2 regions of the Variovorax sp. RA8 genome follow, and region 1 is predicted to be linked to the other one. Evidence: riboswitches for the same ligand, from Rfam matches in the RefSeq annotation. Region 1 holds a riboswitch; the other holds the start of a gene.
The links. Region 1 has a riboswitch for S-adenosylhomocysteine ahead of metH (methionine synthase). Riboswitches for the same ligand answer to the same signal wherever they lie in the genome.
Positions count from the first base shown of each region.

Region 2: linked by a shared signal. The riboswitch ahead of ahcY (adenosylhomocysteinase) and the one ahead of metH (methionine synthase) in region 1 are both predicted to bind S-adenosylhomocysteine.

Region 1 is NZ_LR594662.1:357,572-360,979, forward strand. Features, by position in the region: gene E5P3_RS01645 (SH3 domain-containing protein) at 1-33, shown strand, start outside; gene E5P3_RS01650 (LysR family transcriptional regulator) at 38-925, opposite strand; gene E5P3_RS01655 (PACE efflux transporter) at 1,025-1,462, shown strand; S-adenosyl-L-homocysteine riboswitch at 1,471-1,565, shown strand; gene metH (methionine synthase) at 1,624-3,408, shown strand, end outside.
Region 2 is NZ_LR594662.1:5,548,279-5,551,686, reverse strand. Features, by position in the region: gene E5P3_RS26510 (peptide chain release factor 3) at 39-1,667, opposite strand; S-adenosyl-L-homocysteine riboswitch at 1,768-1,836, shown strand; gene ahcY (adenosylhomocysteinase) at 1,902-3,341, shown strand; gene E5P3_RS26500 (TlyA family RNA methyltransferase) at 3,361-3,408, shown strand, end outside.

The DNA of each region.
Region 1 (3,408 bases):
ATCAACCGGCCGCCGTCGAACGATCGTCCTTAGTCCTTCAGTCCTTCTTGCGCGCGATCAGCGCCACGAAGCGCTGCGCGCCCAGCCCCAGCGGACGCTCGCGGGACCAGACCACGTCCACCCACAGGTCCAGCCCGTTCGAGAGGTTCTCGAAAGGGATCTCCACCAGCGCGCCGGCCGCCACGTGCGGCCGGGCGAAGTTGCGCGGCAGCCAGCCCCAGCCCAGGCCGGCGGTGATCAGGCTCAGCGCCGCCAGGGCGTTGTCGGTGCGCCAGACATGGCGCGCGAACTCGAAGCGCGGGTCACGGGTGGCTAGGTCGCGGCCCGCCACGACGATCTGCCGGGTGGTCCTCAGGTGGTCCTCGCGCAGCCGGCCGCCGGCGCCCGCCAGCACCGGGTGGCCGGGCGCGATCACGGCCACCATCATCTCGTTGGCCACCTCCTGGAAGGCCTCGCGGCCGTCCAGGCTCGGGCGCTCGAAGACCAGTGCCAGCTGGGCGCGGCCACTGTGCAGCAGCGCCAGCGCATCGTCCTGCGGCGCGGCCAGCACTTCGACCTCCAGCTGCGGATATTGCTGCGCGAGCGTGGCCAGCGCGCCGCTCCACGGCGCGGCGAGCAGCTCGGGCGCGATGGCGAGGGTGAGGCGGTTCTCCAGGCCCTGCGTGAGGGCCAGCGCCTGCACCTGAAGCTGCTGCAGCTGCGCCGCCAGCAAACGGGCCTGCGGCTCCAACGAGCGCGCGGCGGGCGTCGGCTGGGGCTCGCGCCCTTTGCGATCGAACAAGGCGAGGTTCAGCTCCGCCTCGAGGTTGGCGATCGCCATGCTGACCGCCGAGGGCACGCGGTGCAGCGCGCGCGCAGCGGCCGAGAACGAGCCGTGGTCGAGCACGGCGAGGAAAACCTCCACGTTGTCGCTGGTGAAACTCATCGGACTATCAGAAAATCTGAAAGAAGATGACTTTTTATATCAGCAATTGACACATAAAGTCGAGCCCGATCCAGCAGCACCACCAAAAGGAACGATTTCATGCAAGGGCTCAAGCGCCGCGTCGTCTACATCACGCTCTACGAGGGCATTGCCATCATTGTGGCCAGTGCGGGACTTGCACTGATGACGGGGCAGAGCGCCGGCCATTCGGGCGTCGCGGCGGTGCTGGCCTCGGCTATTGCGATCCTCTGGAACCTCACCTTCAACGCCCTGTTCGAGCGCTGGGAGTCGCGCCAGGTGACGCGTGGCCGCAGCCTGCGCCGCCGCATCGCCCACGCGATCGGCTTCGAAGGCGGGCTGGTGGCCTTCCTGGTGCCGGTCTTCGCCTGGTGGCTGGACGTGAGCCTGTGGCAGGCGCTGGTGATGGACCTGGGCCTGGTGGTGTTCTTCCTGGTCTACACCTTCGCCTTCAACTGGGCCTTCGACGGGATCTTCGGCCTGCCCGCCTCGGCGTCCGGGGCCGCGCAGCCGGCGTAAAATCGCCGGCTCCCAAGGAGCGTTGCAGCGCGGCCTCCCTTGACCAGGGCGCCGCGTCAGGCTTGGGCTTCCATTCGCTGGAGTGCAACGACGCTCGCCTGAACCCGTTCACAGGTGAGCCCATGTCTTCAGATTCCTCCTCTTCCGTCCAAGTCCCCCCGATGAAGCTGTCCGGCCTGGAGCCGGTGCAGATCGGCGCGGGCACGCTGTTTGTCAACATCGGCGAGCGCACCAACGTCACCGGCTCCAAGGCCTTCGCCCGCATGATCCTGAACGGCCAGTTCGAGGAGGCGCTGGCGGTGGCCCGCCAGCAGGTCGAGAACGGCGCCCAGGTGATCGACATCAACATGGACGAGGCCATGCTCGACAGCAAGGCGGCGATGGTGCGCTTCCTGAACCTGATCGCCAGCGAGCCCGACATCGCGCGCGTGCCGATCATGATCGACAGCTCCAAGTGGGAGGTGATCGAGGCGGGCCTGCGCTGCATCCAGGGCAAGGGCATCGTCAACTCGATCAGCATGAAGGAGGGCGTGGAGGGCTTCAAGCACCAGGCCACGCTGCTGCGCCGCTATGGCGCGGCCGCGGTGGTGATGGCCTTCGACGAGAAGGGCCAGGCCGACACCTACCAGCGCAAGATCGAGATCTGCGAGCGGGCGTACCGCATCCTGGTGGATGAAGTGGGCTTCCCGCCCGAGGACATCATCTTCGACCCCAACATCTTCGCGATTGCCACCGGCATCGAGGAGCACAACAACTACGCGGTCGACTTCATCGAGGCCACGCGCTGGATCAAGAAGAACCTGCCGGGCGCCAAGGTGTCGGGCGGCGTGTCGAACGTGAGCTTCAGCTTCCGCGGCAACGACCCGGTGCGCGAGGCCATCCACACGGTGTTCCTCTACCACGCGATCCAGGCGGGCATGGACATGGGCATCGTCAACGCCGGCATGGTCGGCGTGTACGACGACCTCGAGCCGTCCTTGCGCGAGCGCGTGGAAGACGTGGTGCTCAACCGCCGCCCCGACGCGGGCGAGCGCCTGGTCGAAGTGGCCGAGAGCGCCAAGAGCGGCGCCAAGGACGACAGCAAGAAGCTCGAGTGGCGGGGCACGCCGGAGCAGCCGGTGTCGGTCAACCAGCGCTTGTCGCATGCGCTGGTGCACGGCATCACGGACTTCATCGTCGAGGACACCGAGGAGGCCTACCGCGCCATCCTGGCCAAGGGCGGCCGCCCGCTGCACGTGATCGAGGGCCCCCTGATGGACGGCATGAACGTGGTCGGCGACCTGTTCGGCGCCGGCAAGATGTTCCTGCCTCAGGTGGTGAAGTCGGCGCGCGTGATGAAGCAGGCGGTGGCCCACCTGATTCCCTACATCGAGGAAGAGAAGCGCCAGGACGAGGCCGCCGGCCGCGACGTGCGCACCAAGGGCAAGATCGTCATCGCTACCGTGAAGGGCGACGTGCACGACATCGGCAAGAACATCGTCACCGTCGTGCTCCAGTGCAACAACTTCGAGGTGGTGAACATGGGTGTGATGGTCCCCTGCCACGAGATCCTGGCGCGCGCCAAGGTCGAGGGCGCGGACATCGTGGGCCTGTCGGGCCTGATCACGCCCAGCCTGGAGGAAATGCAGTACGTCGCCGGCGAGATGCAGAAGGACGAGCATTTCCGCATCCGCAAGATCCCGTTGCTGATCGGCGGCGCCACCACCAGCCGCGTGCACACGGCGGTGAAGATCGCGCCGCACTACGAGGGGCCGGTGGTCTACGTGCCCGACGCCTCGCGCAGCGTGAGCGTGGCGCAGTCGCTGCTCTCGGAGCAGGCTACAGCCTACATCGACGAGCTCAACGCCGACTACGACAAGGTGCGGCACCTGCATGCCAACAAGAAGCAGGTGCCGCTGTGGCCGCTGGCCAAGGCGCGCGCCAACAAGACGCCGATCGACTGGAAG
Region 2 (3,408 bases), 5.2 Mb from region 1:
CAGCGAGGACACGTCAGTGCCGAGCGTGGGGGGCATTGTCAGCCCACGCTCTGCAGGGCCAGGCCCGCATGCTCGCGCAGCGGATGGAAATGGATCTTCGGAAAGCGCTCCTGCGCCAGCCGCACGTCATAGGGCGAGGTGCACAGGTAGGCCAGTGTGTCGGCCGCATCGCGCGCCATGCGTGCCGGGTAGGCGTCGGTGAAGGCGCGCAGCTCGGCCGGCGTGTCGGCCGTGATCCAGCGCGCGCCGGTGTACTGGCAGCCTTCCAGCCGCACGTCGGCGTCGTACTCGGTCTTCAGGCGGTGCTGCACCACTTCGAACTGCAGCTGTCCCACCGCGCCCAGCAGCATCGGACCGCCCACCTCGGGCCGGAACACCTGGATCGCGCCTTCCTCGCCCAGCTGGGCCAGGCCCTGCTGCAGCTGCTTGGTGCGCAGCGGGTTCCTGAGGATCACGGTCATGAAGAGCTCGGGCGCGAAGAAGGGCAGGCCGGTGAACTGCAGCGAGGCGCCGTCGGTGATGGTGTCGCCCAGCTGCACGCCGCCGTGCGTGGTGAAGCCGACGATGTCGCCCGCATAGGCCTCCTCCACCGCCTCGCGCCGCTGGCTCATGAAGGTGACCACGCTGGTCGGGCGCAGCTCCTTGCCGGTGCGCTGCACCTTGAGCTTCATGCCCGGCGTGTACTTGCCCGAGGCCATGCGCACGAAGGCGATGCGGTCGCGGTGGTTGGCGTCCATGTTGGCCTGCACCTTGAACACCACGCCGGCGAAGTCCTTGTCGTCGGGCTTGATCTCCTTCACCACCGGCTGGCGGTTGACCATGGTGGTGCTGGTGCGCGAGCGCGGCGAGGGCGCCAGGTCGACCAGCGCGTCGAGCACTTCCATCACGCCGAAGTTGTTCACGCCGGAACCGAAGAACACGGGCGTCTGCTTGCCCGCCAGGAAGGCCTCTCTGTCCCAGGTGGGCGAGGCGCCGGTGGCCAGCTCCATGCTTTCCATGGCGCTCTCGAAGTCGGCACCGAAGCGCCGGGTCAGCGTGTCGCGTTCGGTCAGCGCAATGGTCTCGAAGTCCTGCGGCAGCCGCTCGCTGCCCGACTCGAACACCGTCATGGCCTGGGTGCGCAGGTTCATGATGCCGCGGAAGGTCTTGCCCTGGCCAACTGGCCAGGTCATCGGCACGCAGGGCATGCTGAGTTCGCGCTCCACCTCGTCGAGGATGTCGAGCGGCTCGCGCACCTCGCGGTCCATCTTGTTGACGAAGGTGATGATGGGCGTGTCGCGCTGGCGGCAGACCTCGATCAGGCGCCGGGTCTGCGCTTCGACGCCGTTGGCCGCGTCGATCACCATGAGGGCCGAGTCGACCGCGGTCAGCACGCGGTAGGTGTCCTCGGAGAAGTCCTTGTGGCCCGGCGTATCCAGCAGGTTGATCACGTGCTCGCGGTAGACCATCTGCATCACCGAGCTGGCCACGGAGATGCCGCGCTGCTTCTCGATCTCCATCCAGTCGGAGGTGGCATGGCGCGAGGCCTTGCGCGCCTTCACCGAGCCGGCGATCTGTATCGCGCCGGAGAACAGCAGCAGCTTCTCGGTCAGCGTGGTCTTGCCGGCGTCGGGGTGGGAGATGATCGCGAAGGTGCGACGGCGTCGGGTTTCGGAGGCGAAAGACATGAAGAAGCGAAACGAATGAAGGCGGTGGACCGCGGGCGTCGGCCGAACCCGCAATTATCGATGCCCGTGGCATTCTGGCGCCGCTCAGGTAAAATCCGCCGCTTCCGAGGAGCGTTGCAGCGCCGGCAGGCGTGAGGCTCGGACCCACTCGCAACCACGCTCACCCGCTGTTCTCGCGGTGAGTTTCTTCCCCGATCGCAGCGGCTCATTCAATCAAGTTTGTTTGGAGCCAACATGAGCGCCGTTCTCAAAGCTTCCCCGGTGTCCACCGCCGACCAGGCGATCGCCGACCTGTCCCTTGCCGCCTGGGGCCGCAAGGAAATCAAGATCGCCGAAACCGAAATGCCCGGCCTGATGGCCATCCGCGAAGAATTCGCCAGGAGCCAGCCGCTGAAGGGCGCGCGCATCACCGGCTCGCTGCACATGACGATCCAGACCGCAGTGCTGATCGAGACCCTGCAGGCGCTGGGCGCCACGGTGCGCTGGGCCTCGTGCAACATCTTCTCGACCCAGGACCACGCGGCCGCCGCGATCGCCGCCGCCGGCACGCCGGTGTTCGCGATCAAGGGCGAGTCGCTCGAGGACTACTGGGACTACACCCATCGCATCTTCGACTTCGGCCCCAAGGGTGGGGCCGGCGAAGGCCCGAACATGATCCTCGACGACGGCGGCGACGCCACGCTGCTGATGCACCTGGGCCAGAAGGCCGAGAAGGACCAGGGCGTGCTGGCGAACCCGACCAGCGACGAGGAGCGCATTCTCTATGCCGCGATCAAGGCCAAGCTGGCCGTCGATCCCACCTGGTACACCCGCAAGTCGGCCGAGATCATCGGCGTGACCGAGGAGACCACCACCGGCGTGCACCGCCTCAACGAAATGGCCGCCAAGGGCACGCTGCTGTTCCGCGCCATCAACGTGAACGACTCGGTGACCAAGAGCAAGTTCGACAATCTCTACGGCTGCCGCGAGTCGCTGGTGGACGGCATCAAGCGCGCCACCGACGTGATGATCGCCGGCAAGGTGGCGGTGGTGGCCGGCTACGGAGACGTGGGCAAGGGCTCGGCCCAGGCCCTGCGCGCACTCAGCGCCCAGGTGTGGGTGACCGAGATCGACCCGATCAACGCGCTGCAGGCCGCGATGGAAGGCTACCGCGTCGTGACCATGGAATATGCCGCCGACAAGGCCGACATCTTCGTCACCACCACCGGCAACAAGGACGTCATCACGCACGCCCACATGGTCGCGATGAAGGACCAGGCGATCGTCTGCAACATCGGCCACTTCGACAACGAGATCGAGGTCGCCTCGCTCGAGAAGTACGAGTGGGAAGAGATCAAGCCGCAGGTCGACCACGTGATTTTCCCGGACGGCAAGCGCATCATCCTGCTGGCCAAGGGCCGGCTGGTGAACCTGGGCTGCGGCACGGGCCATCCGAGCTACGTGATGAGCTCCTCCTTCGCCAACCAGACGATCGCGCAGATCGAGCTCTTCACCAAGCCCGACGCCTATCAGGTCGGCAAGGTCTACGTGCTGCCCAAGCACCTGGACGAGAAGGTCGCGCGCCTGCAGCTGTCCAAGCTCAGGGCCGAGCTCACGGTGCTGACGGACGCGCAGGCCGCGTACATCGGCGTGAACAAGAACGGCCCCTACAAGCCGGACAGCTACCGCTATTGAGCGGGGGCCGCGCAACGCCGTGCGCGCCGATCAGTTGCTCGTCGAACGCGGCCTGGCTGCTTCGCGC